One region of the Pseudoalteromonas sp. PS1M3 genome, then DNA from elsewhere that is predicted to be linked to it. Evidence: predicted binding sites of a transcription regulator. Region 1 holds the regulator's gene; the other holds the start of a gene.
The links. Region 1 encodes LexA, which represses DNA repair genes until DNA is damaged. Its sites were predicted from a motif close to TACTGTATNNNNATACAGTA; they were not measured.

Region 1 (16,854 bases):
GTTTCAGATACCCAACCAAGCAATGGCGGCATCGCTCCAGCAAGTCCGCCTATTACAATATTTTGAGGTGTTGCACGTTTTAAAAATGACGTATAAATAAAGGCATAACCCACTAATGCAAATAACGTTAATATTGCTGTAAGCGTATTAGCCCACACCATAAGCATGATAAAACCAGCGATACCAATGCTTGCTGCAAACGTTAATGCATGAGTTTTACTTAAACGCCCTTTAGCAACAGGGCGATGACGCGTTCTTGCCATTTTAGAGTCTATTTCGCTATCTACTACATGGTTAATAACGGCAGCGGCAGCAGATAACAGCCCTATTCCTAATAGACTAATCATCTGAACGCCTATCCCACGTCCAACATCCGGAGCTAATGCTAATCCAACCCAGGCTGTTAAAACCAACATCGCCACCACTTTAAATTTACTGATGGCTAAGTAATCTTGTAATAGATCGTAAGCACGCAAGCTAAGTGATTGAGTATGTGCAGGCTGTATTGTTTTTTTGTTTATTGTTAGTGCCATTATATTTCTCCTTTATGTGCGTGATTTTAGGTAATAACACAACCTAACCATACTTAATAACAGTATGGCAGCCATTAGGTTATGCGCCAGTGCTACACCCAACGGAAAGTGCCAATGTACCAAAATGAGTCCTAAGCTAATTTGGCAAAATAAAGTAACCAATACTGCTATTACGCAGCTTTTAATTTTTTGAGAGTAAGCGTGACTGTAAATTTTCCACATAATAAGCGCCAAAACTATGCAGGTTACTAATGCCCAAATACGGTGTAATAAGTGAATAGACATTCTTGCTTGTTGTGAAAGCACACCAAACTCGTAGTTGCTGTGCTCAAGCGGTAACTGAAAAACACTCCTCAGTGAAAAAGGCTGAGCGTAATCACACAAAGGTAAACCATTACAGTGTGGTGCTGCGTAATTAGCCGCAAGCCAGCCGCCAAGCGCTATTTGTAAAATCAGCACAAAAAGAGCAATCAAACTTATTCCATAATACCGCTTAGCCCCCGCATCTCCGCCCATAATGGGTTTTGCTGTTAACCTTAAATACAGCAATGTAATTAGCGATAAAATACTAAAGCCACCTAGCAAATGCCCCATTACAATAAGTGGCTGCAGATTCATAGTGACAGTCCACATACCTAAGGCAGCCTGAAACACAACAAGTAATAGCAATAAAGATGTGAGCTTTAATGGTGTAGTTGGAAATTGACGCTTTAAAAAAGCAACAATAAACAGCGCTAAAATCATCAATCCTAAGGTGCCCGCAAAATACCTATGAATCATTTCTTTCCAGGCTTTTGCTTTTTCAAACACCATATCAGGGTAGCTTTGTGTTGCTAAAGCAATATCAGCTTCATGTTTAGGAACCGTTAAAAAGCCATAACATCCGGGCCAATCTGGGCAACCCAGCCCTGCATCACTCAAACGAGTGTATGCACCCAGTGCAACAACAACTAAAGCAAAAAGTCCGGTCAATAAAACCCAATTCTTATAATTTTTGTACATCTTTAACCTCACACTAAACGGATTAGCTTGAACGAGAATAATTAAGTAGTTTTTTTAAATCTTTTAATAGCCCTTTTTGAACTAAGCGGTTTTCTTGAGGCTTTGCTTTGTATGGGTACTCAAGTACCACAAGCCCCATATGATCAATTAAATACAAACTTGCGGGGGTCAAGCTTGCTTGCTGGGCCATTTTTTTCCATGGTAAGTCAGCTTGTGAAGGACTTCCCATAACAGCCATATCTACCTTTCCTTGATTTTTACCAAGCGCTATATACAAATTATTAAGCGCCTCAAGTTGCTCGTTACATGACGCACTGCACTCACTCGAATAATTAAGCGCTATAGTCCATTGTTTAGGATTATTTTGTTGCCAGTTTTCTAGTTTTATCTCTTCATTTAGAAATTCACCGTGATTTGTAACCGCACTAGGTAACCAATCGAATTTGAGCGCGCTATAGGCTAAAAACAAAGGGATAGCACAACAGGTTACAAACAATAAAAGGGGTTTATTTTTCATTTTTATTCCTTTTTTTACTCGCAAAAATGGCTACAACAACACATGCAAAGGCGATTAAAAACCACTGCACCGCATAGGCGTTATGTTTTTGTGGGCTCATTACAACCGCTTCGTAATGCGGTATCGCAATTTCATCACCCTCACCTTGGCGGTAAGCCATAAAGTTAACCAATGGGTAATTAGTGTGTGATTGTATAAAGCTTAAGTCGATTGATTGAATGCGTTTGGGAAAATCACCACTCGAGGTCTTATCTTCTAGGGTAAAACTACTGAGGTTATTTTCTTTAATTTGTGCTTTGACCGTAAACTCACCTTTAGGCATAACTATTGTGGGTAAAATATCCCGTGATAGCGGGGCTCTCACCCAACCTAAATTAACCAATACTGCACGCATATCATTATTTGGTTTTAACAGGGCGAGTAGGTCGTAACCCACTTGTCCGTTATATACTTGATTATCTAACAACCAGTAATGCTCGCTTAAAAGTGTCCCTTTAAGCTCGACTAGTACACCGGTTTTATTCCACTGCTTTGGTAAATTAAGCAACTGCGACCAACTCATAACACCATGAGTTTGTATTTGAGCAATGGCAGTGAGCTGTTGCTGTTTTTTTTCACCTCGTTCTAATTGCCAAAAACCTAGGCGCACACATACCAGCACAACAACCACAACCATACAAATTGTGATTATTGAACTAAGCTTTTGTTTGTGCCTTAAAACTACTTGCATAAAGGGTCAACTCAGTGATTATTAAAATTATTATTGTACTGTTGTTAATGTTTATACTTTTTAACTTATTTAGAGCGCTATTTATTATGGTGTCTGGGAAAACAAACGGGCGACCTATGTCTCACTTTTTAGGGCGCCGAGTGTTGTTTTCGGTTGTTGTATTAGTGGTTGCAATCGCAGCAGTTAAGCTCGGTTATATAAAGGCAAATAGCTCGCCCATAAACGTTACAGCACATATACAAACACAAATAAACACAGCCATACCACATCAACAAAATGCCAATACCAAGCAGCAGCTTGAAACGCAAAGTGCTTTTCTTTGGTAAAATGACCTTTTAATATTCGTATTAAAATTATAAATAAAAGTATGGCTCCGAGTGTGACATGCATGCCATGAAAGCCTGTAAGCAAAAAGAATGTATTACCGTACACACCGGCATCTAATGTTAGATTTAAGTCATTATATGCATGAACGTATTCCTCTACCTGCAATGCTAAAAAGCACACGCCCAATAACACCGTAAGTCCTAAAAATACTTTCAGTGGTTTACGTTTGTTGTTTTCCATTGCAACATGGGCAAAATGTAACGTGACCGATGAAGCGATTAAAATTAACGTATTGATCAATGGTAGGCCTTGCCACCCCATAGCTTGGGTTGTGTCACCGGAAGGTGTAACAACCAAAGGCCACATAGCTTCAAAAGTAGGCCACAACACTTCATTAGTCATAGCATTGTTACCCGCGCCCCCCAACCAAGGCACCGAAATCATACGTGCATAAAATAACGCACCAAAAAAGGCCATAAAAAACATAACCTCAGAAAAAATGAACCAGCTCATGCCTTGTCGAAAAGAACGATCCATTTGTGCTGAGTACAACCCTTGGCCTGACTCGTGAATAACATTTTTAAACCAGCCAAATAACATATATAAAAGAACGGCTATACCGGCATAAAGTAAATAAACACCGCTCCCCCCTTCCTTGCCAACTTCCATAACTGTTAAGCCTGCGCCTACGGCGATAAAAAACAACGCAACCGCTCCTACAATGGGCCACGGGCTTTGCTCTGGTACGTAATAATGCTCATGTTCTTGATTCATTTTACTTGCTCCTAGTTTCGCACTAGTGTTTGTTGCTAGTTATTACTGGCAACTAGTTGCTCACTAATATCAAATACGGTGTAAGACAAAGTTAGCTCTTCAACATCACTTGGAAGCGCTGTATCAACATAAAAAAGCAATTTAAATTCGAGCTCTTCCCCCGCTTTTAGGGGTTGTTGATCAAAGCAAAAGCAGGCCATTTTGTGTAAATATTTTGCCGCTTTGCCTGGTGAAACAGACGGTACTGCCTGCATAACTTTATCGAGTTCACTACTATTTTTTGCGCTAAAAACGACTTCTCGCATTTCTCCGGGTTTCACAACCACACTGTACTCTTTTGATTTCACCTCAAAAGGTGCACCGCTTTGTGCATGAGTTGTAAAACTCACGCTAACGTCCCTTGTTTGCTCAATCACGCTACTTTGCTGCGCTTGCTCTAACGATGGCTTACCATTTAGCCCGGTTAAGTCACAAAACACGTCGTATAACGGCACTAAGGCAAACGCAAACGCAAACATACCTATGCTGATAATAATCAAGCGTTTAAGGAGCGGTGCGTGGGTCATTATTTAATTTCCGGTGGTGTTGAAAAGGTATGGTAAGGCGCAGGGGATTCAACTTCCCACTCTAACCCTTCAGCGCCATCCCATACTTTTGCAGGGACTTTTTCGCCGCCTCTTGCACATTTAAAAACAACCACTACAAACAACAGCTGAGATAAACCAAATGCAAAACCACCAATACTTATAATTGCGTTGAAGTCTGCAAATTGCAGTGCATAATCAGGAATACGACGAGGCATACCAGCCAAACCCACAAAATGCATTGGAAAAAACAGCACATTTACACTGACTAACGACAACCAAAAATGCCACTTAGCCAGCGTGATATTAAACATATTGCCAGTCCATTTTGGCAGCCAGTAATAAGCACCAGCCATGATAGAAAATACCGCCCCTGTCACTAACACATAATGAAAGTGAGCCACTACAAAATAAGTGTCGTGGTATTGAAAATCAGCGGGAGTAATAGCAAGCATCAACCCTGAAAAACCACCTAATGTGAACAGCACTATAAAAGCAATACTGAACATCATAGGGACTTCAAAGCTAATAGAACCGCGCCACATGGTGGCTACCCAATTAAATACTTTCACGCCGGTAGGTACCGATATCAGCATTGTGGAGTACATAAAAAATAGCTCTGCAGCTACCGGCATACCGGTGGTAAACATGTGATGCGCCCACACAATAAAGCTTAACAATGCTATAGATGACGTTGCATAAACCATAGATGCATAGCCAAATAGCTTTTTACGCGAGAAAGTGGGCACTATGGTTGAAATGATACCAAAGGCTGGCAAAATCATGATGTAAACTTCGGGGTGACCAAAAAACCAAAATATATGCTGGAACATCACCGGATCGCCACCGCCGGCAGCATCAAAAAAGCTAGTCGCAAAATATTTATCGGTTAAAACCATGGTCACCGCCCCTGCCAAAACGGGCATAACAGCAATGAGTAAAAATGCCGTTATTAGCCATGTCCATACAAACAGGGGGAGTTTCATCCACGTCATCCCAGGTGCACGCAAATTAACTATAGTCACAACCACATTAATAGCACCCATAATTGAGCTAATACCCATAATGTGCACCGCAAATACAAACAAGGCAGTATTGTCGTTACTGTATGTGGTTGAAAGCGGAGCATAGAAGGTCCAGCCAAAAGCAGGACCTCCTCCAGGCATAAATAAAGAAGCAAGCAAAATTAAGAATGCGAAAGGTAAAATCCAAAAGCTCCAGTTATTCATTCTAGGTAATGCCATATCTGGCGCACCTATCATTAACGGTATCATCCAATTGGCTAATCCCGTAAAGGCAGGCATAACGGCGCCAAACACCATTATTAAACCGTGAACTGTAGTCATTTGATTAAAAAAGTGGGGATCGACCAACTGCAACCCTGGCTGAAATAATTCGGCCCTGATCACCATAGCCATGGCGCCACCAATTAAAAACATGGTCAACGAAAATATTAAATATAAACTGCCAATATCTTTATGATTTGTTGTATAAAGCCAGCGCTTAAAGCCTTTAGCTGGATGATGAGCATGATGCGCTTCATTGGCGTTTGGTTGTTCTGCTATGCTACTCATTAGTTAGCCTCCACGTCGGCATCAAGTGCTGCTTGAATCTCACTAGGCTGAATAACATCACCGGTATCGTTACCCCATGCATTTCGCTTGTAAGTAATAACCGCAGCCAATTGTTTTATAGATAACTGCTTGGCAAATGATTGCATTGCCGTGCCTGGGCTCCCATGAATAAGTATGTCTATATGACCTTTTATATCGCCAAGTACAATTGGGCTGCCTTTTAGAGCCGGAAATACGCCCGGTAGCCCTAACCCCGTAGGTTGATGACATGCTGCACAACTTGCCATGTATACTTGAGCGCCCAGCTCCATTAGCTCTTCTTTAGGTAATGTTTGATCAAGTAAAGCGGCATCAGCTAAAGCTGCTTGTTGCTTAGCTTGTTTAGCATCGGCCAACCATACTTTAAAGTCAGCCTCAGATTTGGCCTCTACCACAACGGGCATAAACCCGTGATCTTTACCGCACAGCTCGGCACACTGACCTCGGTAAATGCCTTCTTCGTTTATGTTGGTCCATGTTTCGTTAATAAAGCCTGGGTTGGCATCTTTTTTAACGGCAAAGTCTGGTACCCACCAAGAGTGGATAACATCATCTGAGGTCATTAAAAAACGAATTTTTTGATTAATTGGCAGTACGAGGGGTTTGTCTACCTCAAGTAGATAATTTGGGTTTTTATCAGCTAAATTAGTTATTTCATCCTGAGGAGTTGCAAGCATTGAGTAAAACTCTACATCTTCTCCCATGTATTCATAATGCCATTTCCACTGTGAACCTGTAACTTTAATTGTTAAGTCGGCTTTACTGGCATCTTCCATCGCTATTAACGTTTTTGTAGCTGGCACTGCCATAGCAATTAAAATAACAAATGGAATGGCGGTCCAAAGAATTTCTACTTTGGTGCTTTCGTGGAATTGAGCGGGAACCGCTCCTTTAGATTTGCGATGATGAATGAGTGCCCAAAGCATAATGGCAAACACTATTATCCCAATCACACAACATATAAAAAATATGGTCATGTGTAATTCGTAAACATTTTCACTTATATCTGTAACGCCTTTACGCATATTAAATTGGCTATTTGCCAAGGCTAACTGCGGAAAAACACACAATATAAGCCACAAGGTACAACTAAGTTTACCCATGTGACGACTCCTTTGATGCTGTTGCTAGTGCAAAGCGAAGAGGCATACGGCTTAAACGCCAATTCGTTATTTTTATTTTTTTATTAATGCCGTTTTATTTATAAAAATTGGCATTCACTGCGCTAGCAAAAGTTTATTGTGTGTGCTCAAAACTTAAAAGCGATGAGTATTGCCAGCGTCAGCTTATTAACAATTAGTTAATATTTAACCACCATGCAAGTTTTTTGTATTAAAAACAAACAATAAATATATAAAAAGTAGAGAGTTGACTTAGTTGAACGTAGAAGAAAATGGCTCAAATCGAGAGGTGGTAAGGGCTAAGGATGAAATGAAAGAGTGTGAATAAAAAACAAACAAAATTTTAAAAATAAAAAAAGCGCACCAAAAAAGTGCGCTTTTTATAAAATAAGAAAGAACTACATCCAGTCCGCGTTACGAATTACACCCACTGCTAAGCCTTCAATGTTGAACGACTCAGTTTCAAGATCGACCTTAATTGGTGCAAACTCGTCATTTTCGGCATGAAGCAACACCTGGCGACCCGCCTTTTCAATGCGCTTTACGGTTACATCGTCATCAACACGGGCAACCACAACTTGACCATTTTCAGCCACTTGTGTTTTATGCACAGCAAGTAAATCGCCATCCATAATACCTATATCTTTCATACTCATACCGTTTACGCGCAGTAAAAAGTCGGCAGCTGGTTTAAACATTAATGGGTCAATTTTACAGTGGCTTTCTACATGTTCTTGCGCCAAAATAGGGGAACCTGCCGCAACTCGGCCAATAAGCGGTAAACCTAATTGTTCTGGCTCCTCTTCTTCAACAAGTTGAATTCCACGGCTTGCGCCAGGTTTCATTTTAATCACCCCTTTTTTGGCAAGGGCTTTTAAATGTTCCTCAGCGGCATTTGCACTTTTAAACCCTAACGTTTGTGCTATTTCGGCACGTGTAGGCGGCATACCAGTGTCTTTAATAAACACTTTAATTAATTCGAGTATTTGAGCTTGGCGTTTAGTTAATGGGCGCATACAACTGGTTTTCCATACAGTACATTTAACTGTGAGTATATACAGTTAAATAAAAATCGCAAATTTAAATTATTCGTTCAAATAGCCAAATTACTTCCTTACGTGTACATTTTAGGGGCTTTCTAAAATAGCCTATAAAAATAGTAACTTGCTACATTAAATTTAAAGGAGTCTATATGAGTATTTGGCATCAACCCATTACATTAGCATTGTGTAAACAATTGGACGAAGGCATCAATGGCCAAGGGACGCTAATGAAAACCATGGGAATAGAAATAACAGAGATAGGCGACGATTATCTAGTAGCAACCATGCCTGCAATCCCTTCACACCATAACCCTATTGGCATGGTTCATGGCGGCGCAAACGTTGTACTCGCAGAAACCGTAGCGAGCTATGCTGCTAATTTTGTGGTTGATTTCACAAAGTTTTACTGTGTTGGGCAAGAAATAAGTGCAAGCCATTTAAAGGCTTCTCGCAATGGTACATTAACGGCAACAGCACGCGCATTTCATATTGGAAAACGAAGCTCTGTTTGGGAAATAAAAATCACAAACAGCCGCAACGAGCTGTGCTGCGTATCAAAAATGACCGCAGCCGTTGTTGAGCGAAAGGCGTAAGTTATTTTTCGAGAGGGTAAATTGTTATTTCCATACCCGCGCCAATAGCAGATATACGCAGTAGTGTATCTGCATGTAAAGCTTGATTAAAACACTTTGGCGACGTGCCTGACTCAAACCCTATATCAAACGTTCTACGTGAGCAGCTCAACCATTGCTTTAATGCATTGCGTGAACATGACTCAATAAGCTCACATATATGGTTTATTGCTTTGTCTGGTGATTTTACATCGCCAGCTACCTCAATACGTGCTAATTGACGGTATTCGTCTTTGTCATAATGTAAAATCGTTGCGACTTTTTTTAGGTCGGCCACCAGCACACTAATATCTTGTTTTGACTCAAGCTCTAGATCTACATTTAAAAATTGAATTTCCGACATTGTCTCGTATTTATCCTCTAATGGTTACCATGCAAACTTTAACGCAGTTTTACCTTTATACCAAATCAACACCCTATAAATAGACGTTTTATATGGTAATACTCTTATTTTAGAGTGCGATTGCTACTTACAATTGGCGCTATTGTGCTGAAACGCTATTTTGAATGCACTAGTGCGACATTTTGTCGCACTCACCTTGCTCAACTATCGCGTAAAATGTCTTGTAAAAATAATAAGATAAGCACACATGAAAAAAATTTTTAAACCAACACGTAAACTTCATAAATGGTTGGGCTATTTATTAGGAATACAAATACTAGCTTGGTTGCTTGGCGGTTTGGTTATGAGCGCTATTCCGCTTGAAAAAGTACATGGTAAACACTTAGCAACACGCACCCTGGCTAACCCCTTTAAAAGCAGCGATTACGTCGCATCAATTGATAATATTGTTTCACAAGTAACTAATCCGACTAAGATAACCTTTGCGCATTTTTTATCTACCCCACTTATAACTGTAACCAGTGAAGGCAACCCTCAAAGTTTTAATGGCATTACTGGGCAACCATTTAAAGCCCCCAATAAACAGCAAATAATTGCTAATGCACACGCGCATTTACTTATTGATGCTCAACCAGTAAGTACCACTTTATTAGGTTTAGGGCCAAGAGAAAGCGGTTATAAAAAAGATGTATGGAAAGTACAATTTAACGATACATTTAGTACCACACTCTATTTGTCATCAGATACGGGCAAAGTGATTACTGTGCGCAGCACACTGTGGCGAATTTTCGATTTTTTTTGGATGCTGCATATTATGGATTACGATGAACGTGAAAACTTTAACAATCCTCTATTAATTAGCTTTGCTGCAACCAGTGTGCTTTTTTGTTTAACTGGCTTTTTACTGCTATTGCAAAACATAAGGATTAAACGCAGATTTAAATAAGTTTATGTTTGCCTGTTGAGCCAGTAAACTAGGGGCTCCTGTAGTTCACGTATGTGATGGATATGACCCGATTGATTTTGGCCTTACTGGCTTGCTGTGTCTGTTTTTCGGTATCAAGTAAAGACTTTACTCGCTTCTCTACTGCTAAAAAGCACTTAATAAAAACGCTACCGCACAATGCAAAAAGCCTGTATTGCGGTTGTGATATTAAAAAACAAGGTAAAAAACTAGTGCCAGATCTAACGGGTTGTGGCTATGTACCTCGTAATACATTTACCCGCTCAGGCAAAGTAAACCAGCGCGCTTTACGTATTGAATGGGAGCATATTGTATCGGCATGGGAGTTTGGGCATCAACTACAATGTTGGCAAAATGGTGGGCGGAAAAACTGCCGTAAAGTCAGCGAAAAATTTCGAAAAATGGAAGCTGATATAAATAACTTAGCCCCCGCAATTGGCGAAATAAATGCTGACCGCTCTAATTATCGTTTTGGCATGCTAGGTGGAGCCGCGACTCAATACGGCCAATGCGATGTAAAAGTAAACTTTAAGCAACGTGTTGTTGAGCCACCATTTTATGCCCGTAAAAAAATTGCCGACGCCTATGCTTACATGCAAAAAACCTATGGTTTAAAAATTTCAAAACAACAACAAAAACTTTTTAATGCGTGGCAAAAGCAAGACCTAGCACTAAAAAGCACTATACAAAAAATGTAATGATATTCCCGCTAATAAGCGAACTTAAAATACTGCTTTACCAATAAAAAATGACACAATTATTTACATAAAGAAAAAGCAAAACGTTGAATAAATAATCAGGTGTTGTAGTATTTTAAACAACTTATTTACAGGAAGTACCGAATATGTTTAAAAACAACACTCTATCGCTTGCAATTATTAGCGCGCTCTCAGTTTTTGCTTTAACAGGTTGTGGTGGAGGCGGAGGTAGCAACACTACACCAGCGCCTGTCACGCCACCTACAAGTAGCACACCGACATGGACTGCCGGTGTATTTGAACCTTCAGACGAACTCAAAAACTTTTGCGAAAACCCACGTACAGGTAACGACCCGTTTAATAATAATGAGCCTTACCCTGACCAAGCTGGTTCAGCCTTATACGAAAAACTATGGCTTCGCTCATGGAGCGACGAAACATACCTGTGGTATGACGAAATAGCCGATAACGACCCTGAATCGTTCGATACCGTGGCTGACTATTTTGCTCAACTAAAAACCGAAGAGCTAACCGATTCAGGCGCTAAAAAAGATAACTTTCATTTTTCAGAACCCTCTGAAGATTACTTCCAAGAAGCACAATCGGGCGTTACCTCTGGTTATGGTATTAACTGGGCATTTATTGGTGATCCAGCCGATAGAATTTTACGTGTTGCTTACCTTGAAGATGACTCACCAGCTAGCCAAATTGGCTTTCAACGAGGCGATACCGTACTTGAAGTGGATGGCGTAAGCATTAATACCAATACCCAAGCAGGGATTGATACTTTAAACGAAGGCTTATTTAGCCCAACCAACGGTGATTCACATACAATTGTTGTTCGCAGTAACGACGGCACGGAAAAAACATTTAACGTCACAGCGGGTAACATTGAGCAAACGCCTGTTCAAAATGTAAAAACGATTGTAACAAGCAATAACACGCGCGTTGGTTATATGCAGTTTAATAGTCATATAGGTATTGCCCAAGAGGGCCTAATTGATGCAGTAAATAAATTTAGAACCGATAACGTAGACGAACTCGTTATTGATTTTAGATACAACGGCGGTGGTTTATTAGCGCTGTCTGCGCAGCTAGCGTATATGGTGGCAGGAAGTGCCAATGTACAAAACCGCTTTTACTATCAAACACAACAAAATGATAAACAGCCTGTCGATTCTCCATTTCCGTTTATTGACGAAGAAATAGATTACTCAACGTTTTTTAGTACTGGCGATAAATTACCTGATTTAAACTTATCTAAGGTATATGTACTAAGTACATCAGGTACCTGTTCAGCCTCTGAAGCATTTATTAATGGCTTAAAGGGAATAGATGCAGAGGTGGTACTTATTGGCGACACAACCTGTGGTAAACCATACGGATTTACGCCTACACACAACTGTGGAACAACCTACTACACCATTCAATTTAGTGGTGTTAACAGTAAAGGCTTTGGCGAATATGCCGCAGGCTTTACCCCAACACCAACACCACAATTTAATGCCGATGTACAAGGGTGTGTTGTTAGTGATGACTTTGATAATCAACTTGGTGATAGCAACGAAAGGTTACTATCTACAGCACTTTTTCATATAGATAATAACGGCGCATGCCCAATCACAACAACGGTCGCTAATAGTAAAGTAGATGTACCAAGCTTTGCTGCAACGGGCGAAAAACTGCAGCCTTTAAACGCACCAAATGATCTTACCCGCGGTAACATGGACCTTACATGGCCTACGTTGTCTGAGGAGCAATAATGGTAAAGTTTCTAGCGATACTCACTGTATTAATAAGTGTTGGGGGGTGTAATAGTATGAGTAATGCCGCTGCAAAGCCTGCGCTATTAACAGAGGTTAACCCAGGCGTTATAACTGTGCTACAACAGGCAATTATAAAAGCTAAAGGCGGTACGCTTGTTACACTGGCCGACACCGTTTTTACCAAACGCAGTGAGCTTTTACTAAGCCATGGCACAAGTAAAGATCCCAATGGCATCCCCATTATGAGTGCGCATAATATCAAGTCTGAAAAGTTTGTTTTACAAATTATTGGCGATCAATGCGTGCTGTATTACCCTAAAAAAGATCTCACTATTGAGCTTAAAAACGTAAGTTGTAAAGCACAGTAATTTAAAAACTAAAAAGGCGTACAACTTGTTGTTGTACGCCTTTTCATTGTAAAACTATAAAAAATGCTGATTGCCAAAAAATAACTCGATCGGGAGCCCTTCAATTTTTTTACTTAGCAAGTTTATTAAAATGCGCCTTTAATAAGCCTGCAAAAGCTTGTACTTTCGCGGTGCGATGCACTAAATGGTGGGTCACTAACCACACATCTGTGGGCCAATTTAATTCACTATGTAGCACAGGGACCAAATCGCTATATTGCGCTGCTACATCATGTTGTAAACCACCAATTCCTAAGCCTTTAATAATCGCGCGCGTGGCCTCGGCAGTTTCTGATACACGTAATTTGATTTGCGATGCAGGAATGTTTTCGTCTGCCCAAGCAAAATAAGGTACGCGCGCATTATATCCCGCCACTCCTGATACAAAATTATGCTGCAATAAATCACCTAATGATTTAGGCATACCATGCTTTGTAATGTAACGTTTGTTAGCATACAAACCCGATGTAAGCTTTGCTAAGTGCTGAGCAATGTAATCCCCTTCATCAGGTTTAGGGCCTGCACGAAGCGCAATATGTGCTTGCCCGTGATCGAGCCGCAAGCGTTTTTGCTCCAAAATAACTTCAAGCTGCACTTGTGGGTGTAATGCCTGAAATTGCTCACATACATCACCCATAACATCAATAAACCCACTCACCGTAGTAAGTAATAAACTTCCGCGTAAAGTACTGTCGGCAGCGGCAATATCGTTATGTAGCTGTTCGAGCGAGGTATCTATAGTTTGCGCTGTCGCAAATAATTTAGCGCCAATTTCAGTTACCTTGTAACCACGAGCATGGCGATGAAACAAGCGTGTATCTAGGTTTTTTTCAAGGCTGTTAATTCGTCTTAACACAGTGCTGTGGTGCACATTAAGTGCCTCTGCTGCAGCTGTAAGTGTGCCAAGCCGCGCCACTTCAAAGGCCACTTTTACGTCTTGCCAGTCATCAAATTTAATTGCCATGCGCTCTGCCTTTAACTTGTGTGCATATATGCACATAAGTGTTGCGTTTATTTGGGTTTTCTACAAGTAAAAGTTTGCTACATTAGGTATGTAACTTAAAACATAAAAAGGCCATACTCATGTCAGCACCAAAAATTATCGCGCTAGCGGGCAGCTTACGTAAAGAAAGCTTTAATCAAAAACTTATTAATGAAGCAGCACGTTTTGCTCTGCAAACAGGTGCTGAAGTAGAAGTTATTCAGTTAAACGAGTTAGATATTCCACTATTTAACGAAGATATTGAAGCACAAGGCACACCCGCTGATGCACAACGTTTAAAAGACAAACTTCGCTCTGCAGATGGTATTTTACTGGCAAGCCCAGAGTATAACGGCTCGATCACTGCGCCATTGAAAAACGCTATAGATTGGGCGTCACGCACTGAGCAAGGTGCAGTACCGGCGTTTCGTAATAAAGTTGTGGCCTTATTTGCTACTTCACCGGGTGGATTAGGAGGTTTACGCGGTTTAAACCACGTACGTGATATTTTAAGCGGCATTGGTTCGTTAGTGCTTGCCGACCAACTTGCTGTACCGTCTGCGTTTTCTGTTTTTGATGACAATGGCCAAATTAGCGACCCAGAAATAGCTGATAAAGTATCTTCGCTTGCTCATCAATTAGTCAGTGTTGCAAGCAAATTAAAGTAACCTTATACGCTTTACTTTTGCTTTGTCGCCGCTATTTTTGCGGCGATAAAATCAACATGCGTTACATATAATAGACCCGCTATTTTACGTATTACGTACTCTTCTTGTGGGTCTATTTCACCGTCTGCGTAGGCTAAACGCCACAGCAATTCTATTATCTCTATTCGCTCTGCCGCACTGCAATGCTCATTAATCTGTTTTGAAAACTGAAAGTAATCAATTGCACCATCTAAACTACTTGCTGCATTGGTAGTGAGTTCTTCAACCTCAGAATCAGTTAAATTAAAGTACTTTTTTAAGGTTACAGTCAGGGTGTGTTGTTCATCATGGTCAAGCTTGGTATCTGCACGCATTACTTCAATTAACAACGCTGCTACCGCCGTTTTTAAATCGTGTGGTTCTATACTTGGCGCTGGATCATCGAATGCTGTAAAAAGCTGTTTTATTTGTTTGAACATCACATTATCTCTTTTGGGTGTTAGACTTAACGTACATAAACCGAACTTGTATGAGTATTTAATGGGTATTAAGTTCGCAAATTAAAGGATACATTTTATGAAAGGGTTATATTCACCGCGCCTTATCATTAGTTGCGTACTGGTGGGCCTTTCGAATACAGGCACTGCACTGGCCGACACCGTCGAAAAAGAAAAATCATACGACTTTGATAACAAAGTTCATTATTATCAAACCAAAATTGACAACAGCAATTACAAAATAGAAATACAATCAGACGATTACAAACACTTTGCTAATCAAAGTATGTTTTTACTACGCCATGCAGACAGGTTATGCCGTGGTAACACCTTTATGTTAAAAGTGCTTGAAGGCGTGCAAGAGTACGAACGTTTTCCTACTAAACCACGCGCTTATCAACCTCCTTTAACGGTTTTATTGCAATGCGAAAAGCCTGAATAATAAGCTTACTCTTCGTATCCCCATGGTGCAGCGGGTGGCGTAATAGGTTTAGTTAAATCAAAGTCCACCTTAAACTCGCGCCCTTGGCGAATTAACCGATACGTAAATACCTCAGGATAAATATACATTTGCCATGTATTACCTGCCGACTGTTCAATACCTTGTGCTACAAATAATTCTTTAGAGTATTGATCGGCCGGGAAAGACTGCATTTGTGCAAAACCCGCATCAAGTGTATGACCGCCATACATAGTAGATACGTCGTCTGTGCCATCTTTATGGCGATGATCATGCTTTAAGCTCAAACCACTGCCCGTTTTAGTAATGATCCACGTACGCGATGCATCATCACCCACATGAAATGGCACTTGTAGCTCGCTATCAGTACATTTACGTACATGCATAACTAACTTTTTATTATCAAATGAGCTTGGGCCTTTTGCATTATCTACACTTACTTTGCCCTCAAACGCCTTACCACAATGCGCAGCTATATTATTAAAAAACGCATCGTGTGTCGGTATAGATACCAAAGGCGCAGGGCGCGCAATAGCGGCTGATGAAGCAAGTAATAACGTTGCTGCCGTTAATAATTTCATAAAGTACTCTTATAATAGTTTTTTAATACCATAGCGGTTTAAGTTAATAATGGGAAATAGCTGCGACAAGTGGCTTTTCTGCTCTGTTTTTCATTAATGTTAAAAGTGAATAATGGAAGTCTTTAAAAATAACCTCTCCCCATATACGCGAATAAACACCAAAATTTGTATTATCTTGCACAGTCGTTTTTAAAGTTAAAATTGTATTGCCACTTTTATCTTCACTTAACGCATACCCACCATACAGAGGTGAAAAGTATTCGCCGCCTAATTTTACGTGTTTATCGAGTGCATCATCGGGAATAGCATCAGGGTCTATCTCAAATCTATAAAGCATCTGTTTATTTGGCTGCCAATCCGTAATAACTTCTTTAAATATAACCCCTTTTTGCCATTTACTCGTTCTAATTGCACCAACACCCGTAGCATTCATATTTGCCTCTAAAGGTTTAGGTACACCGATTAACTGGGTAAGCGAAAATGGCAATTCTTGTGGCTCTATGGTGCTTACATTTGCAAGCTGCTGCCATACACGATTTATAGGCGCTTCAATAATTATAGAGTTGGTGACTTCGTACGTTTTTGATAAGTTTAAATAATTTACCTCAATAGGTGAGAGTAACACAGGAAGCA
Region 2 (16,854 bases), 1.6 Mb from region 1:
GTAAGCGTCTCTCAAAAAAGTGTTTATCTATAATTTCTTTTTCGTCAAAGCTCCAAACACGCGCTCGAATCTGAGAATGCGGGCTATAGGCTGCTGTTGCTAAATATTTACCTTCACTGTCGTGAATAGTTACCGTGTCGCCCAGTCCCGGTTTACCTTTGATCTTTTTAATGGCTTTTGAAAATAACCATGGGTGTTTTCTTTTTAATGATTTATCGCGACCAGCTTGGAGATAAACGGCAGATGACATAAGGCTTCTCGGTTGTATTAAATAAGCGCTGTATTTTAGTCAAGGCAGGGGCAACATACAATGAATGTTTTGCATGAAGCCTATAAAGCGCGGTAAAGTATGACTAATTCAATATGTTAATAAATTTTTGGAAACTACCTTGGCAGAAACCACGTTATCTCCCGCATTACAAATACTCTCTGGGCAATGTCGTGACTTTATTACATCGCTTAAACATGCTGATGTTGCTCATGATATTACCCATATAGAACGTGTGGTTAGAGTGGCAATACAACTTTGTGAAGCTGAAAATGCCAATATGGCGATTGTTTTGCCTGCAGCATGGTTACACGACTGTGTCGCAGTGGCTAAAAATCACCCTGACAGAGCCAAAGCATCGACTATGGCAGCCGATAAAGCGATTGGGTTTTTAAAAGGCTTAGGTTATGACGCAAACTTGTTTGAAGAAATTCATCATGCAATAGCGGCACATAGCTTTAGTGCTAACATTAAAATTAAAACGCTTGAGGCGCAAATAGTACAAGATGCAGATAGAATGGATGCTCTTGGTGCCATTGGTGTTAGCCGTTGCATGAAAGTAGGGGGTTCTATAGGGCGCTTACTTTACAGCCCTGACGACCCTTTTTGTACAACTAGAGAGCCTGACGATAAAAAATTTACTTTAGATCATTTTTTTATAAAACTTTTAAATATTGCTAAGAGTATGAACACGCCATCAGCTAAAGCTGAAGCGCAAAGACGCACTCACTATATGGATGCGTTTTTAGAGCAGTTAAAGTCAGAGATTGGTGAGTAATATGAGCAACAAAACAATGCCTTTATTATCGGGGGTTGATCACTGCCACATAAACGTAAATAATCTTTCGAATGCAGTGACTTGGTATGAAAAAGTACTTGGTTTTAAAGTAGTTGAGGAGCTTGCGTTTTGGGACGAGACAGGCAAAGGTCCTTTAACACTCCAAGACCAAAATACCACAACACGCTTAGCATTGTTTGAAGGTGAAGTTCGCAGCAAAGGAATTGCGTTTGGTGCTACTGGAGAACAATTTATAGCGTGGCTTGCGCACTTCAAATCAATGGACATAAAAACAGTATTAGCCGACCACGGTGTTACGTTCTCAATATATTTTAAAGATGAAAGCGGTAATAGCCATGAAATAACATCTCATGATTATGAACATATCAAGATGTTTTACCCATCTGTTGAGCAGGGCTCGCACAGTGCTAAAAAGAGTTAACGTTCTTGATTGCTTTGCTTGATATTGAGTATTTCGTCTAGTTTATTAACTAATAAATCAATAATAGCTGGGTCAAAGTGGCTACCTGCTTGGTCTTTCATATGAGCAACTGCTTTTTCTACACTCCACGCGTCTTTATATGGTCGCTTAGATGTGAGTGCATCAAATACATCTGCAACAGCAACAATTCTACCTTCGATTGAAATTTCATCGCCTTTTAAACCGTAAGGGTAACCTGTTCCATCCCATTTTTCGTGATGCTCTATTGCCAATGTGTGCGCGAGTTGAAGCAATGGAGAAGATGAATTAGCTAAGATTTTTGCGCCAATTAAGGCATGCTCTTTCATGTGTTCAAATTCTTGCTCTGATAACTTTCCGGGCTTTAATAAAATTGCATCGGGAATACCTATTTTTCCAACATCATGCATAGGCGCTGCCTGATGCAGAAGCTCTGCTTGATTTTCTGACATGCCAATACCTAGCGCAAGAACTTTACTGTACTGGCTCATACGAACTATGTGCTCACCCGTATCGGTATCTTTATACTCTGCGGCACGCCCCAAGCGCTGAACTAAATCTATATGTGCTTGCTTTAATTGCTCTGCTTGTACCAAAGAAAGGTGTGTTTTAACACGCGCTCTTACAATAGCAGGGCTTATTGGCTTGGTTATGTAGTCGACCGCACCTAATTCAAACCCTTTATACTCATCGCTCTCGTCACCAAGGGCTGTGACAAAAATAATGGGGATGTGTGCGGTTTTTGGATTACGTTTAACGTGTTCACATACTTCAAACCCATTCATATGTGGCATCATTATGTCGAGTAAAATGAGTTTGGGTAATTCTTTTTCAAGTAATGTTAAGGCTGCTTCTCCCGATTTTGCAAAGGACAATCGGTACTGATTGCCCAGTATTTCCCGCATAACCTTAAGGTTCGCAGGCTCATCATCAACAATTAAAACCCGAGGCCTGTGTGTAGCAAAAATCATCTATATACTCATATATCGTTTAGTTTGTTTATCAATGTGTCTAATTTGAGAATCGCATTTTCAAAATCAAATTCATCAAATGCATCAGCTATTGCGGCAATGTCATCTGAAAAGGGTTCACCTGAAAACGTTTGCAGGTTCGTCAATGCATTATCGTTTAATTCAGCGTTTTGTGCTGAGTCATAAAGTGCTTCACACAGCTGTGTTAATTCATCAATTGACACTACATTGTTTTTACTTTCAGGTTTATCAGTTTGATCACATTCTTTTGTCGTTAACAATTGTGAAATAACAGACAGTTCAGCTTTTATTGATTGTAAAATATTATCAACGTCCTCGCCTTGTTTAATAGCTTGCTCTAGATTGGATAAAAGTCTCATTAGTGCAATAAGACCAAGGTTTCCAGCAATCCCTTTTAAAGTGTGTATTAAACTATAGCTATTTTGAGTGTTTAGCTGAGGCTCGTTTATAAGTGTGTCGAAGCGTTTGTCATTGTCTTTAATAAATTTAGTGATTTCAGTCAGCTGTTTACACTTCGATCCCCATAACGCTAATCCTTTTTTAAAATCGATGTGTTTTGCATTTGGATCTGTTTGTGCTATTTCGATTTCTTTCGAAACACCTAAACCAAGTACTTGTGCAATTTCTTGATTTAATTGATTAATGTCAATTGGCTTGTTTGCAAACCCATTCATGCCTGCTTTTTTAGCTAATAGTTTATCTTGCTGTAAAACGCTGGCGGTTAAAGCAATAATAGGAATATTTTTTAACTGTTGTTGTTTTTCTATCTCGCGTATTTTTATCGAAGCTTCAATACCGTCACATTCTGGCATGTGAATATCCATTAAAATGACATCAAAATCGTGTTGTTTGAAGGTGTCAATTGCCTCAAGACCATTACTCGCTTTTGTAACCGCATGGTGATCCCTGGAAAGTAATAACGAGAGAAGCTCAGTATTTTGTTCTATGTCGTCAACGACCAAAATTCTTAGGGCAGGTAACTGTGTATGAAGGCCATCAAAATAGTCAATTTTTTCTTCATCACCCACTTTAAGAGGAAGCGAAAAATAAAAGCAGGTGCCTTTATTTATTTCACTGACTAAATTTATAGTTCCCCCCATCAGCTCAACAAGTTGTTTGCTGATAGTTGTTCCAAGCCCTGTACCACCAAAGCGGCGGGTAGTCGTTCCGTCAGCTTGGACAAAAGGTTGAAAAATAGCGCTCACTCTATCCTTTTCAATCCCAATGCCGGTGTCTTGTACTTCAAAAAATAAATGCCCATTTTGTGTGGTGCTTACGGTAATGGTCACAGAGCCATGCTCTGTAAACTTAATCGCATTGCCAATAAGGTTAGTTAAAATCTGTCTTAACCTGTCTGGATCACCGTAATAGGTATTTTGCACTGATTCTTTAATAATAAGATGAAGTAAAAGATCTTTCTTTTTTGCTTCTAACCAAAACGTTGAAATGATGCTGTCTATAACGGGTTTAAGGCTAAAGTGAACTGCCTCAATGGTCAACTTACCACGTTCTAATTTAGCTGAATCGAGTACCTCGTTAAGCAAGCGAAGAAGCGAACGGGCTGCGTTATTAACGGTAACAAGGTGCTTTTGCTGCTCATTATTGAGTGGTGTATCCATGAGCAGGTCGCTAAAGCCGATAATAGAGTTCATAGGGGTGCGTATTTCGTGGCTCATATTAGCCATAAACGACTGTTTTGCTTGTGCGGCTTCTTCAGCGATGAGTTTCGCTTTTTCGAGCTTCTCTTCGTACTCTTTACGCTCGGTGATATCAACAAACACGCCATCTATCCACTGAGCTTCGTCTTTATTATTAAAGTAAAAACTACCTTGGTCTAATAACCATAAAACTTTACCATTTCTATGACGAATTCTATATTCGATAGAATATTGGCGCTTTTCTTTAACTGCTGAAGTTACTGCATCTATTACTGCCTGTTGGTCAGTTTTTAAAATAAGGTCGTTAAATTCTAAGCAATGCTCAGTAAATTCATCTGATTGATAACCTGTTAACTCTAAAATACTTGGGCTTATGAATAACATACTCCAATTATCATCTAGCCTACATCTAAATACAGCACCCGGCATATTGTTTATTAAAGAACGGTATTTTTGCTCTTTTTCAACAAGGCTGCGTTGTAATTCACGTTGTTCGGTTAAATCAGTGATATAACCAACATAAAGTGGGGTTTGTCCTGGCTGGTTAACTTCACCAATGCCTATTCTAATAGGAAAAAGATGGCCTTCTTTGTGTTTTGCAAAAATTTCACGGTTTACACCGAGCACCTTGTTTGAGTTAACATCTTTTGCATTAGAGAGGTATTCATCGTGATGCTTAGCGAGCTTTTCATCCATTAACATTTTTATATTTTTGTTTTTTACTTCATGTTCTTGCCAGCCAAAAATATGTGTGGCTGAGGCATTAAAACTTAAAATATGCCCTCTGTGATCAATCGTTACTATGGCATCGATGGCTGTTTCGAGTATGGCATTCAGGCGAGACTCATCGGCAGACTTTTCTTCTAGCAACATTTTATAACGAACCATTCCGTTAATAACCGCCACGACGCTTGTAATAGCAACCGTTGCTGTAGCAACAGCAATTGCGACAAATGTAAGACCGGCGGATGCGTTAATATCATCGAATAGCAGTGGCGAAGTTGCAACAAAACGGGTTGCTGCCATGCCCATATAGTGCATTCCTGCAACAGCAAGGCCCAAAATAATTGCGCTTATGGTGCGGCTTTGTAGAGGCGTTAATGTAGGGAAAAATTTATCTAAGTTAAATCGACTATAAAGAGCAATAAAAGAAAGTGCTATTGCAACAAATATTGATAAAACAAACATAAGTGGGTCGTAGCGTAATAAAGGAGCCAACTCCATAGCGGCCATGCCGCTATAATGCATTGTGCCAATGCCTGCGCCTAATAATACAGAACATAAACCAAGTATTTTGAAGCTCGCTTTATTGTTAATTAAAATAGAAATTGCAAATAGGCAAGCAAAAAAAGCAGGAAGAAAAGACAATATAGTTATTGTTGGGTCGTATTTAATATTTGTGCAGAGCGAGAAGGCCAGCATACCGATAAAGTGCATACTCCAAATACCGGCTGAAAATATAGCAGCGGCAGTAAATTTTGCTAGGCGTTCATAATTATGAAATTTTGTTTCTTTGGCTAAATCAATCAATCGGGTTGTAAAAAAAGAAGCGAATATTGCTATTAAAACAGATATAGATACTAAAAGAGGGTCGTAAACGCCGTTAACTACTAGGCTAGGGTCGTGGTCTGTAATAAAAAATGCAGATAGCATATTGGCTCAAAAATTAGTCTTTAGGTAGCCAGTTTAATATATTCATCATATAAATAAATACTTAATTAACTAGAGCGGTATAAAAAATGAGTTTGTTTCAATTTTTTAACGTATAGTTTTCAAGTTATTATTTTTTATATTTATTTTATGCAAACTGATAGAAAAATATTTTGCTATTATATGAATGACACAGATGATAACCAACATGGGGTTACATCAAATTAGCATATAAATATTTGTAGTGAATACTTAAAATTAGGTTAATGAGAAAAAGTAGTGTTTGATTACCAGCTAAAAAAAAGTAAACGAAGAAAAACAGTCGCTATAAAGGTACATGATCAAGCTGTTACTGTATATGCTCCCCATTATGTTGCCCAAAAACAAATCGATAGTTGGTTACTTGAAAAGCAGCCCTGGATTGAAGCACAATTAAAAAAGCAGCTTAATGCAGTCGATATTAAGCAGTATCCCCTTATCCATAATAAAATTAAGATATTTTCTGACTGGGTTAAATTAAGTTTTTTAGAAAGCTCATTATCTGATATTCAAGAACACAATAATGTTTTGTTAGTAACACACTCTACTAGAGTAAAAAATTACAATGGTAAATACGAAAGTTTGATTAAACAGTATTTAGAAGAGAAGTTGGCGGCGTATATTGAAATGCGTATTAACTATTATTGCAAAATAATGAAAGAAGAATTGCCTCAAAAATTAAGTATTGCCATATATAAGCGCCGTTGGGGGAGTTGCAACAGCAGGCGAGAACTAACTTTTAATTTACACCTAATAGGGGCTCCTCATGCCGTGATTGATTATGTAATTGTGCATGAACTTGCTCATTTGCAGTATTTAAACCACAGTAAGGACTTTTGGGCTAGAGTAGAGGCATTTTTTCCTGATCATAAAATTGCATCAGATTGGCTAAAAGCAAACGGAACAAGTTTACAGTGGGTGTTTTAAGCTAATTTGAATATAGGAATATAGGAATATAGGAATATAGGAATATAGGAATATAGAAATATAGAAATATAGAAATATAGAAGAAGTGGTGGAGGGAGCTGGATTCGAACCAGCGAAGGCTGAGCCGTCAGATTTACAGTCTGATCCCTTTGGCCGCTCGGGAACCCCTCCACACTATTTTTGTTACATTTGGCCCCACTTAACTTAGCGGTAAGAAAAGTGGTGGAGGGAGCTGGATTCGAACCAGCGAAGGCTGAGCCGTCAGATTTACAGTCTGATCCCTTTGGCCGCTCGGGAACCCCTCCAATGCAACGGCGCTGATAATAGCAAAATGTGCCTTTAAGTAAAGAAAAAAGCTAAAGAAAATTTAAATAAAGCCGATAAATATTCATTACTCATTCCAATCGGCTAAAGTCTATGCAAATCGATGATTTGTTAATCACAGAGCAGCAATTAAGTACTCGGTTAAACCAAAGTGTACATGCAGACCGCCGTGGTGAATTTTCATTGCTGTTAGCAATGCTTTCACAAGATGCTTTAGATTTTAGTCAATTTCATTTACCTAAAAGTGAAATTGAAGATAACACAACTCAAGAAGCGCAGTTAAGAGAGCAATTAGGAGCAGGACCAAAGCAGCCATTAGCACCCAGTGAATTTAATATGCTAATTGGGCAGTTTAATGCACAGCGTTTGTCTTTGGTTGGTGAAAATAAAGGCATGGCCGATATAAAGTTAAATCAGTGTTTAAACCCTGAGCCCTTTTCGATTAGAGATGATGTAAACCACATACCCCTACCCATTATAGATAATTGTGAACTTGCTGTGCGAAGACGTTTACAAAAAGACGAAATAGAAATAGATAATCCAAAAATGGATGTCGCAGGCTTTTATGACGTTCTAACAGACGTAAATCAGCGTGAACCATTACATTTGACGATGGCATAATTTATGATTTCATCAAATAGTGTCTAGTTACACTACCCATCACTGATTAAATTTTACGACTGCACCAAACCCCAATTGACTAAAAATTGATTTAATGTAAAAAAAGCATCCAAAAATTAAATGCAATTGCTATAATGGCTACAAATGGTATGACATGAATGCCGTTATCATTAAACCAAGGTAATTAGGAACGTAATGAAGAAAACATTCACGCTAAATCACGAGAAAATCAAATACCCTCGTATGGTTGATGCTGCAAAGCATGAAGTGAAAAAATATTTGAAAAGAGAGCGCAACAAAACTCTACCAGAAGATGCAGATTATTGGGCATTTGACTGTAAGTTTGGTAAAACGGTTGAAGATGCGCAAGTGGTTCATGTAGCTGAAATCAGCAACTGTATTAGCGATATTGAAAAGCAAGAATTGATGTCTTTTTACTTAGAAATATTGGCAAAACCTGCACAGCGTCAACAGCTAGACCTTGATAACGACGAGTAATAATTAGCGTTTGTGCATATCAAATTATTTAAATGGGCCATTGGCCCATTTTTTATGCCTATAGATTACCTTCAAGCTTTTTTCTTTTGAGCTAGCTCAAAGTATTTTACATCGTTTTAGGGCTTCAACTGTTGAATTGTTATTAACACTACTTTTTCCTTCAATATTAACCACTTAATTAATAGTGGTAGTACTAAACCTAAAAGGTTATAAAGGGAGTTGTGTTTAATAAATTTACGAAGCTATGCATTAAATGTGAGTATTTAATTAGCAACGGAGTGAAATAAATAATGTACTTCACTTAAAAAGAGGGGATTACGCGCTATGGCATTTTTTGTATTTTTTTGCGCTGCCACAAGGGCAATCATCATTCCTGCCAACTTTTATATCAGCGACCGGAAATATAATACCATCGAGATATCGCCACTGGTGTTGCTCTTTTATAAATTGAGAGCGCTCATGTAACACACAATATAGGTTTTGATAAAAATAGGTAGCTTTAAACTCAACGACCCCTTTATTTTCATCGCTGTTTGTTTCAATAACAGATAAGCTTACAAATCGACAACTGGTCGCAAATTCTTTAATTTCATTTACAGGGTTTTCAGCTTGCTTTTCACTTGCATATGTTTGGTATACGTATTTAGCATTTTTTTGTACGTAAGCTGTATACCTAGAGCGCATTAACTGCTCGGGTGTTTCTGCTTGTTTATCACCTAATAGCAGTGGTTCACAGCAATCTTCGTAATTTTTTTGGTTTCCACAAAAGCAAGTGTTGTTATTTAAATAATTCATAATTGTTACATAAGATTTAAAACATCATTTTAGCAAGCTTGCTGTATGTAAGGTATATCAAGTACGTCAGAATTTTTAATAAAACAGTATAACTTTGTTTTTGTGTTACTTAAGTTAAGCGATAAGTTGCTCAATAACTGATTGTTTAACATATCAGTCCATGTAATGACCGCTGCAAAGTTACCATTATGCAGTGCGCTACGCAGTACATATTCTAAATTTACTAAATGTTTTTGCCTAATGACTAATAGTTTACTTGTGTCTATTGAACATGAATCAAGCAAAGCTTTACTAGGAACATGATCTGGTGCGATTAATAAAGTCCAAGCATTTAAACTATTATACTGGTGTAGCACCTTTAACAGCTCAAACGTTGCCGATATATCATCTTCAATTTGAATCACGTTAACACAATCAGATAGTTCGTCTTGTTGATAGCTTTTTACTGTTCTTACGGTTATTGGCTGTAACATATCATCTCGCTCACTGGGTTTATATACAGTACATGTATACAGTAGTTTATACAGTGTTATGGCGCAAGTGTTTTTTTGCTATTTTTTTATACAAATTTATATTCTATTTTTAAGGATGTGTATTTTAATGTTTATACTGTTGATATTTATCGCTTTTATTTAAATTGGAATGTTAGTGGGTGAGTGTTTTTTATATAGGTTGAAAAGGTTTGCTTACGTTTTTTATAAATTTAAATTATAGCTCTGTACTGTATACAGTACTTTTACGAGCTAAGTTTCGGGCTTTTACTAAGGGGCAGGGGGGATTAAATGGGCATATTGTAATTGATGAATTTGTTCATATAAACTGGCTGCATAACATTGGGCATCCTTAAAACGCTTTGTTTCTATATATTTTCTTAAATCAGCAAGCGCAACTGTAGCTGGCTCATGACCCTGGCTACTCGATAAGCTAAGCCAAGCAACTCCATGAAATACACTTTGTGGAACACCTTGGCCTTTTACAAAAAACAAGCCTAAATAAAATTGCCCTCGGTGATCACCAGACATTGCCGATAAACGCATCCACTTTGCAGCTAAAGCAGGCTGGTTATTTTTTAAATAATATAGCGCCTTATTCAGCGTACTTTGTTGAGAGCTATCATTTTCAGGTGACGAATTAGTATCGCCTGGTTGTGTCACAAAAGACAAAATATTGTCTAATTGTTGTTCTAAATCATAACCTGTTGGTGTGGTTTTTATCATATGCTGTCATTCGGTATAGTTAACTACTTCAATAGTTTAGTATATCGCAAGGTAAAATGTCCTGAAAAATATACTTTTTATGATAAAATCTCGCTACTTTTTATTGTTGTAAGTTCATTATGTTAGAAGCTTTATTTAAAATTAACGAAAATGGGTCCACGGTTCGTCGAGAATGCATCGCCGGAATGACTACTTTTATCACAATGGTTTACATTGTATTTGTGAACCCTGCGATGTTAGCAGAAGCGGGAATGGATCAAGGGGCTGCTTTTGTTGCTACTTGTATTGCTGCTGCAATAGGTTGTTTTATTATGGGGTTATGGGCCAATTACCCATTAGCTTTAGCACCTGGCATGGGGTTAAACGCCTTCTTTACGTATGGCGTTGTATTAGGTATGGGATACACCTGGGAAGCTGCGTTGGGCGCAGTATTTATGTCGGGTTGTATATTTTTATTATTGAGTTTATTTAAGGTTAGAGAGTGGATAATAAATGCCATTCCATTAGTTTTAAAACGGGCTATTGCGACAGGCATTGGCGCGTTTTTAGCCCTAATAGCACTTAAAAATGCAGGCATTATTGTGGCAAGCCCCGCTACATTTGTGCAGTTGGGTGACATAACATCTGAGGGACCGTTACTGGCTATATTTAGCTTTTTTATTATTGCGGCATTGTTATATCGCGATTTTAAAAGTGGAGTGTTGATCAGTATTTTATTGGTTACTGCTATCTCACTTGGTTTAGGTTTAGTTGAATACCAGGGAATTATTGCTGCACCGCCTTCAATTTTACCTACTTTTATGCAGTTGGATTTTGCTGCTGCTTTAGAACTTTCAATGCTTAGTGTTATTTTTGCATTTTTGTTTGTCGATTTGTTTGACACGTCAGGTACTCTTGTAGCTGTAACGCAAAAGGCTGGTCTTGCAGATGAAAAAGGAAACATGCCACGCTTAGGACGTGCACTCAGTGCCGATAGCTCAGCCACCATTGCAGGTGCAATGTTAGGTACCTCAACAACCACATCTTATATAGAGTCAGTGGCGGGTGTATCTGTTGGTGGGCGTACAGGTTTAACTGCAGTGGTAGTTGGTTGCTGCTTTTTGCTAATGATGTTCTTTGCACCGTTAGCTAATATGGTACCAGCTTATGCAACAGCGGGCGCAATCTTATATGTTGCTGTACTTATGCTACAAAACCTAAAGTTTGTGGACTGGGACGATATGACTGACGCTATTCCAGTAGCCGTTGTGCTGTTAATGACGCCGCTTACGTTTTCAATTGCGCATGGTATTGCGCTTGGTTTTATTTCATATACGGCGGTTAAGTTGCTTTGTGGTAAACGCAGTGAAATAACAATTAGTGTATGGATATTAACCGTGTTATTTATTGTTAAATTCGCGTTTTTATCATAAATAACAAAGTTTTGTTTTGATATATAACTACCAGCGACGTTATGTGATTTATCCCTGTTGGGGAAGCTAAACTCTCGGTTATAAAATTTAATGCTAAAAAAGCCCATACACAGTATGGGCTTTTTTTATTATTCAGTGGAAAGCTGCTATTACCATTTCTTTTTTGGAGCAAACAGCACATCTAAATCGTCTTGTTCTTGCTCGTTTTTCTTTTTTAGGGCGCTTGCGTTAGATGCTTTTAGCTCGACGCTAATTTCCTCTAAGTAACGTTCCACTTCTTGACGTTTAGCATTTACATATTCGTCTGAATAAGGCACTGCACTAAGCGTTGCGTAGGCTTTTTCAAAATATTGTCTAGCAGAGCCAACCATACTCGCAGAACGTGCGGAAATACCGCGTTTAATTTGGCTTTCTATATTTATTTTAAGCTGCAATTTCTCAAGCAGTTTGTCTTCGCCTGTAAATACTTGGCTATTAACACGGCCCTTAGTGTGTTCAGAACGTAGGATCACACGTAATTTTTTTATCCCTTGAATTAGCGCAACAAGCTGTTTGTCGTTACTTGGTAATGCTAATGACTCACTGCTGGTTCCTTGCACCGGGTTAGATAGATGCTGTTTCATTTCTTCTAAACGGCTCTTTAGCGCTTTTGAGGTTGGCGAATGCGTAACCATTGTTTTGAGTGCTTCGGCAATTCGGCTTTGTAGAACCCTAATAACGTTTTCAGATAGCGGAATATTAGCCTGGTTCATTAATGCTTCTTCAGTTTCTTCAATGATCGCCTTTTGTTTTGTGAGTTCTTTTCGGCGCTCATTTTCTTGTTTTTCTTTGTGTTGCTGAACAGCACTTACCCAAAGTGCAATCACAACCAAAGCAACTATAAGGACAATTATAATAGACACGATCATGGTGTAATTCTCGGATTCATAACCTAATTTTTTAATATTACATTAAATATAAGCCATCGGGGTAGTTTTGCGCGAATTAACTTCAAATTAGGTAAATTAACTGTCGTTAAATATAAGGACTATGAGATTAATTCGTCTAATCTTGGCTACCTCAAGTATATTTATTATGCTAGCCTTGAGCACCACTTCGATAAATGCACGCTATAAGCTTAATCAATGCTACCAGTAAAACTGATCTAGCTTTATAGAATTGCCTTTATTTATAATAAATTACAACGTAAAAATGCAACCATGAAATTACAACAACTCAGATACATAGTAGAAGTACAAAATCATAAATTAAATGTTTCAGCAACGGCTGAGAGTTTATTTACTTCACAGCCTGGTATTTCTAAACAAGTACGTATGTTAGAAGATGAGTTAGGTGTTCAAATTTTTGGGCGAAGTGGCAAGCATTTAACGCATGTAACTAGTGCCGGTGAAGATATTATAAATATCTCGCGTGAGATACTTTCAAAGGTAGAAGGTATAAAAGCAGTAGCTAACGAGCACACATTACCAGACCAAGGTAAGCTCAATATAGCAACAACGCACACTCAAGCACGTTATGCTTTACCTAGTGTGATTCAGGGGTTTATGAAAAAATACCCTGCAGTATCACTACATATGCACCAAGGTACACCGCAACAAATATCTGATGCCGCAGCAAGGGGCGATGCCGATTTTGCCATTGCAACTGAAGCGCTTCATTTATACTCTGATTTAGTTATGTTGCCTTGTTATCATTGGAATCGCAGTATTGTTGTTGCAAAGGATCATCCACTTGCTAAAAAAGCCAATAGTTTAACGGTAGCAGATATTGCCGAATACCCGCTAATTACTTATGTATTTGGTTTTACGGGTCGCTCTGAATTAGACAAAGCATTTAGCGCCCATGGGTTAGAGCCGCATATTGTATTTACGGCGACTGATGCCGATGTAATTAAAACCTATGTTCGTTTAGGGCTTGGCGTAGGGGTAGTGGCTTCAATGGCGATTGATGAAATCACTGATACTGATTTAGTCTGCATTGATGCAAGTCACTTATTTGAAGCTAGCACAACAAAAATTGGCTTTAGAAAAGGCAGCTTTTTACGTACTTATATGTATGACTTTATAGAACGATTTGCGCCGCATTTAACTAAAGAGCGTGTGGAGCGCGCGAGTTTATTACGTAATCAAGATGATGTAGATAAGTTATTTGAAGATATAGAGTTACCTGTAAAGTAGCACTGGGTCTGATAACAAAAACCGACTATTTATTGATAGTCGGTTTTTTTGTTTAAGGTTAGCCTAACACTCAATAATGTTAACGGCTAAACCACCGCGCGCGGTTTCTTTGTATTTTGTTTTCATATCATTACCTGTTTCAAGCATGGTTTTTATTACTTTATCAAGTGATACTTTTTGCTCGCCACTACCACGAATTGCCAATCGAGAAGCATTGATGGCTTTTATAGCCCCCATCGCATTACGTTCAATACAAGGAACTTGCACTAAGCCGCCAACAGGGTCGCACGTTAAACCTAAATTATGCTCCATGCCTATTTCAGCTGCGTTTTCAACTTGTACAACATTACCACCCACAATTTCAGTTAATGCTCCGGCGGCCATTGAACACGCTACACCCACTTCGCCTTGGCAGCCCACTTCGGCACCCGAAATAGACGCATTTTTTTTATATAAAATACCAATTGCAGCGGCTGTTAGTAAATAACGCGTGGCAATGTCGCGGTCTACTTCTTTTACAAATGTATGATAGTACATAAGCACAGCGGGTAGAATGCCTGCAGCACCATTAGTGGGGGCTGTTACCACTCGTCCACCGGCGGCATTTTCTTCATTAACGGCAAGTGCAAATAGATCGACCCAATCCATTGCTCTGAGTGGATCGTTGCTCACTTCGATATTCAGTTTTAAGTATAGGCTGGGGGCACGTCGTTTTACTTTTAAACCGCCAGGTAAAATTCCTTCAGTACGCATTCCGCGCTCAATACAGGCTTTCATTACTTGCCAAATATGAAATAACTCATCTTTTATAGCGTCTTCGGTTCGAAGTGTGCGTTCGTTTTTCATCATCAAGCTAGATACACTCAGGCCTGAGTCTTTACACATTTCAAGTAGCTCTTTTGCGCTACTAAAAGGGTATGGCGCTGGGTTCTCTTCTCTAATATCGAGCGCTGCTTGCTTTTCGTTTTCAAATTCTTCGTCGGTAACAATAAAGCCGCCGCCGATAGAGTAGTACACTTTGCTATAAAGCTTTTCACCATTATTTGAAGCAATAATCTCCATTGCATTAGAGTGCTTTGGGAGCGTTTTACGACGATGAAAAACAATAGCACCTTGCTTAGGAAAGTTGGCTTTGTGTGTTTGGTTTAAATAAATAACTTGTTCTTGCTCGATAGTTAATAAAATATCATCGACTAAATCGGCATCGATTGTTTCTGGGTCATAGCCTGCTAAGCCAAGTACAACAGCTTTGCCAGAACCATGACCTATACCTGTTTGACCTAACGATCCATATAACTCTACTTTTATATCGGTAACACTTTTTAATAGCTGTTTTTCATGGAGTTCATTAACAAATAAGCGTGATGCGCGCATTGGGCCAACGGTGTGTGATGACGAAGGGCCAATACCAATGCTAAACATATCAAATGCACTGATCATAGTGTGTGTCTCTTATTAATTTACTCAGCCCGAGGCTGCTCTTTGAACGGTCGAGCATAATAACGCGGAATTGTTAGCATGTAACTATTATTAACGAAGATTTAAACTGGTAAGGCTAGTTGTTTTGTAAAGTTTTTTATAATGCTAGCAGTTGCTCCCCAAAGTAACCCATGGGGGGTGACAAACCCCTGCAGAGTAATTTCTTTACCAAAACGTTGAAATGGCAAAGGTTGCCAGTTAGCTTCAGTACTTAATTCATTTAAGGATAGTAAAAAGCTGGCTTGTACTTCATTGTGATCGTTTTCCCACTGCGTATTTTTATTTAAAACACATACGTAGGGACGAATACTAAACCCTGTTAAAGTGGAGTACTCTGGTAAATTGCCAAGGATACTTACATCTTTGTGCGCAATGTTTAATTCTTCTTTCAATTCACGTAGTGCCGTTGTGCGAAGCGTTTTGTCACTTGCCTCAAATTTACCACCGGGTAAGCAAATTTCACCTGGGTGATGATGCAAATAAGTAGGGCGCTTACACAGTAAAATATGTGCATGTCCGGCTACATCTATAATGGGCAACATAACGGCACTGGCGCGTTTATTTCGAGAGTCTTTTATTTGATTTGGCGCAGCGGTTGGGCTTAATTGAAAGCGCGTTTTAATAAAGTCACTATTCAAGATCACCTACTCTTTAATAAAGGTAAAATTTTATTTACCTTATCGTAAGTCTCTTGGTATTCCAATTCGACTTTAGAATCAGCGACAATTCCGCCTCCGGCCCAACAGTAAATATGCTGCTTATAGCAAACTAAAGTACGAATAGTAATACTGGTATCCATATTACCGCAGGCACTTAAATAACCTATAGAGCCACAGTAAACGCTGCGCTGATGAGGTTCTAGTTCTTCTATAATTTCCATCGCGCGTATTTTGGGGGCCCCAGTAATAGACCCACCAGGAAAAGCGGCCTCGAGTTGATCAACGGCTGTTTTATTAATATCAAGTTCGGCGGTCACTGTACTTACTAAATGGTGTACGGCCGGAAAACTTTCAATTGCAAATAAAGAAGGCACTTTAACGCTGCCGGGTTTGGCTACTTTACCTAAGTCGTTACGAAGTAAATCTACAATCATCACGTTTTCTGCGCGATCTTTGGATGAGTTTGCAAGTTTTAACGCTTGCGCACTATCTTCGTGGGCGTCAGCTTTACGTGCAAGTGTCCCTTTTATTGGTTTAGTTTCTACAATATTGTTTTGGATCGATATAAAGCGCTCAGGCGAAATTGACAAAATAGCGCCTGCAGGATGATTAATAAAACTTGAAAAAGGCGCTTTATTAGCTTCGCGTAATTTAACATACGCTGACCAAGGGTCACCGCTATATTGGGCTTTAAAGCGCTGCGCTAGATTAATTTGATAACAATCACCGCTTTTTAAATAGTCTTCAATTACAGCAAACTTTTTGGCGTATTGGGTTTGGCTCATATTAGAAAACCACTCAGACGTTAACTCAAACTTTGCGTCAATCAGAGTTGATGCTAAATATTTCTCGTAAAGCGCGCGTCTTTCAACATTTGGCTGTGAAACATAAAACCACGCA

Region 2: PS1M3_RS10050 (SulA-like leucine-rich domain-containing protein) is a predicted target of LexA. The motif match lies at 9,508-9,527, and genes of this name have one in related genera.

What each region holds. Positions count from the first base shown of each region.
Region 1 covers NZ_AP022624.1:138,822-155,675, reverse strand. The annotation lists gene cyoE (heme o synthase) at 1-533, opposite strand, end outside; gene PS1M3_RS00780 (heme A synthase) at 546-1,535, opposite strand; gene PS1M3_RS00775 (hypothetical protein) at 1,558-2,052, opposite strand; gene PS1M3_RS00770 (SURF1 family protein) at 2,042-2,782, opposite strand; gene PS1M3_RS20150 (DUF2909 domain-containing protein) at 2,830-3,108, shown strand; gene PS1M3_RS00760 (cytochrome c oxidase subunit 3) at 3,008-3,883, opposite strand; gene PS1M3_RS00755 (cytochrome c oxidase assembly protein) at 3,919-4,449, opposite strand; gene ctaD (cytochrome c oxidase subunit I) at 4,449-6,041, opposite strand; gene coxB (cytochrome c oxidase subunit II) at 6,041-7,183, opposite strand; gene lexA (transcriptional repressor LexA) at 7,600-8,217, opposite strand; gene PS1M3_RS00735 (PaaI family thioesterase) at 8,394-8,837, shown strand; gene PS1M3_RS00730 (hypothetical protein) at 8,839-9,219, opposite strand; gene PS1M3_RS00725 (hypothetical protein) at 9,467-10,165, shown strand; gene PS1M3_RS00720 (endonuclease) at 10,228-10,881, shown strand; gene PS1M3_RS00715 (S41 family peptidase) at 11,028-12,644, shown strand; gene PS1M3_RS00710 (hypothetical protein) at 12,644-13,015, shown strand; gene PS1M3_RS00705 (LysR family transcriptional regulator) at 13,125-14,018, opposite strand; gene PS1M3_RS00700 (NADPH-dependent FMN reductase) at 14,138-14,704, shown strand; gene PS1M3_RS00695 (TerB family tellurite resistance protein) at 14,716-15,162, opposite strand; gene PS1M3_RS00690 (hypothetical protein) at 15,260-15,622, shown strand; gene PS1M3_RS00685 (hypothetical protein) at 15,628-16,221, opposite strand; gene PS1M3_RS00680 (hypothetical protein) at 16,265-16,854, opposite strand, start outside.
Region 2 covers NZ_AP022624.1:2,186,785-2,203,638, reverse strand. The annotation lists gene PS1M3_RS10105 (class I SAM-dependent methyltransferase) at 1-250, opposite strand, end outside; gene PS1M3_RS10100 (HD domain-containing protein) at 357-1,046, shown strand; gene PS1M3_RS10095 (VOC family protein) at 1,048-1,488, shown strand; gene PS1M3_RS10090 (two-component system response regulator) at 1,485-2,477, opposite strand; gene PS1M3_RS10085 (MHYT domain-containing protein) at 2,486-5,809, opposite strand; gene PS1M3_RS10080 (M48 family metallopeptidase) at 6,086-6,772, shown strand; tRNA gene PS1M3_RS10075 (tRNA-Tyr) at 6,859-6,943, opposite strand; tRNA gene PS1M3_RS10070 (tRNA-Tyr) at 6,993-7,077, opposite strand; gene PS1M3_RS10065 (VC2046/SO_2500 family protein) at 7,190-7,717, shown strand; gene PS1M3_RS10060 (DUF6172 family protein) at 7,913-8,215, shown strand; gene PS1M3_RS10055 (YchJ family protein) at 8,531-9,010, opposite strand; gene PS1M3_RS10050 (SulA-like leucine-rich domain-containing protein) at 9,040-9,483, opposite strand; gene PS1M3_RS10045 (tetratricopeptide repeat protein) at 9,772-10,227, opposite strand; gene PS1M3_RS10040 (NCS2 family permease) at 10,347-11,639, shown strand; gene PS1M3_RS10035 (hypothetical protein) at 11,789-12,547, opposite strand; gene cysB (HTH-type transcriptional regulator CysB) at 12,839-13,816, shown strand; gene PS1M3_RS10025 (L-serine ammonia-lyase) at 13,880-15,256, opposite strand; gene PS1M3_RS10020 (CoA pyrophosphatase) at 15,358-15,933, opposite strand; gene pabB (aminodeoxychorismate synthase component I) at 15,936-16,854, opposite strand, start outside.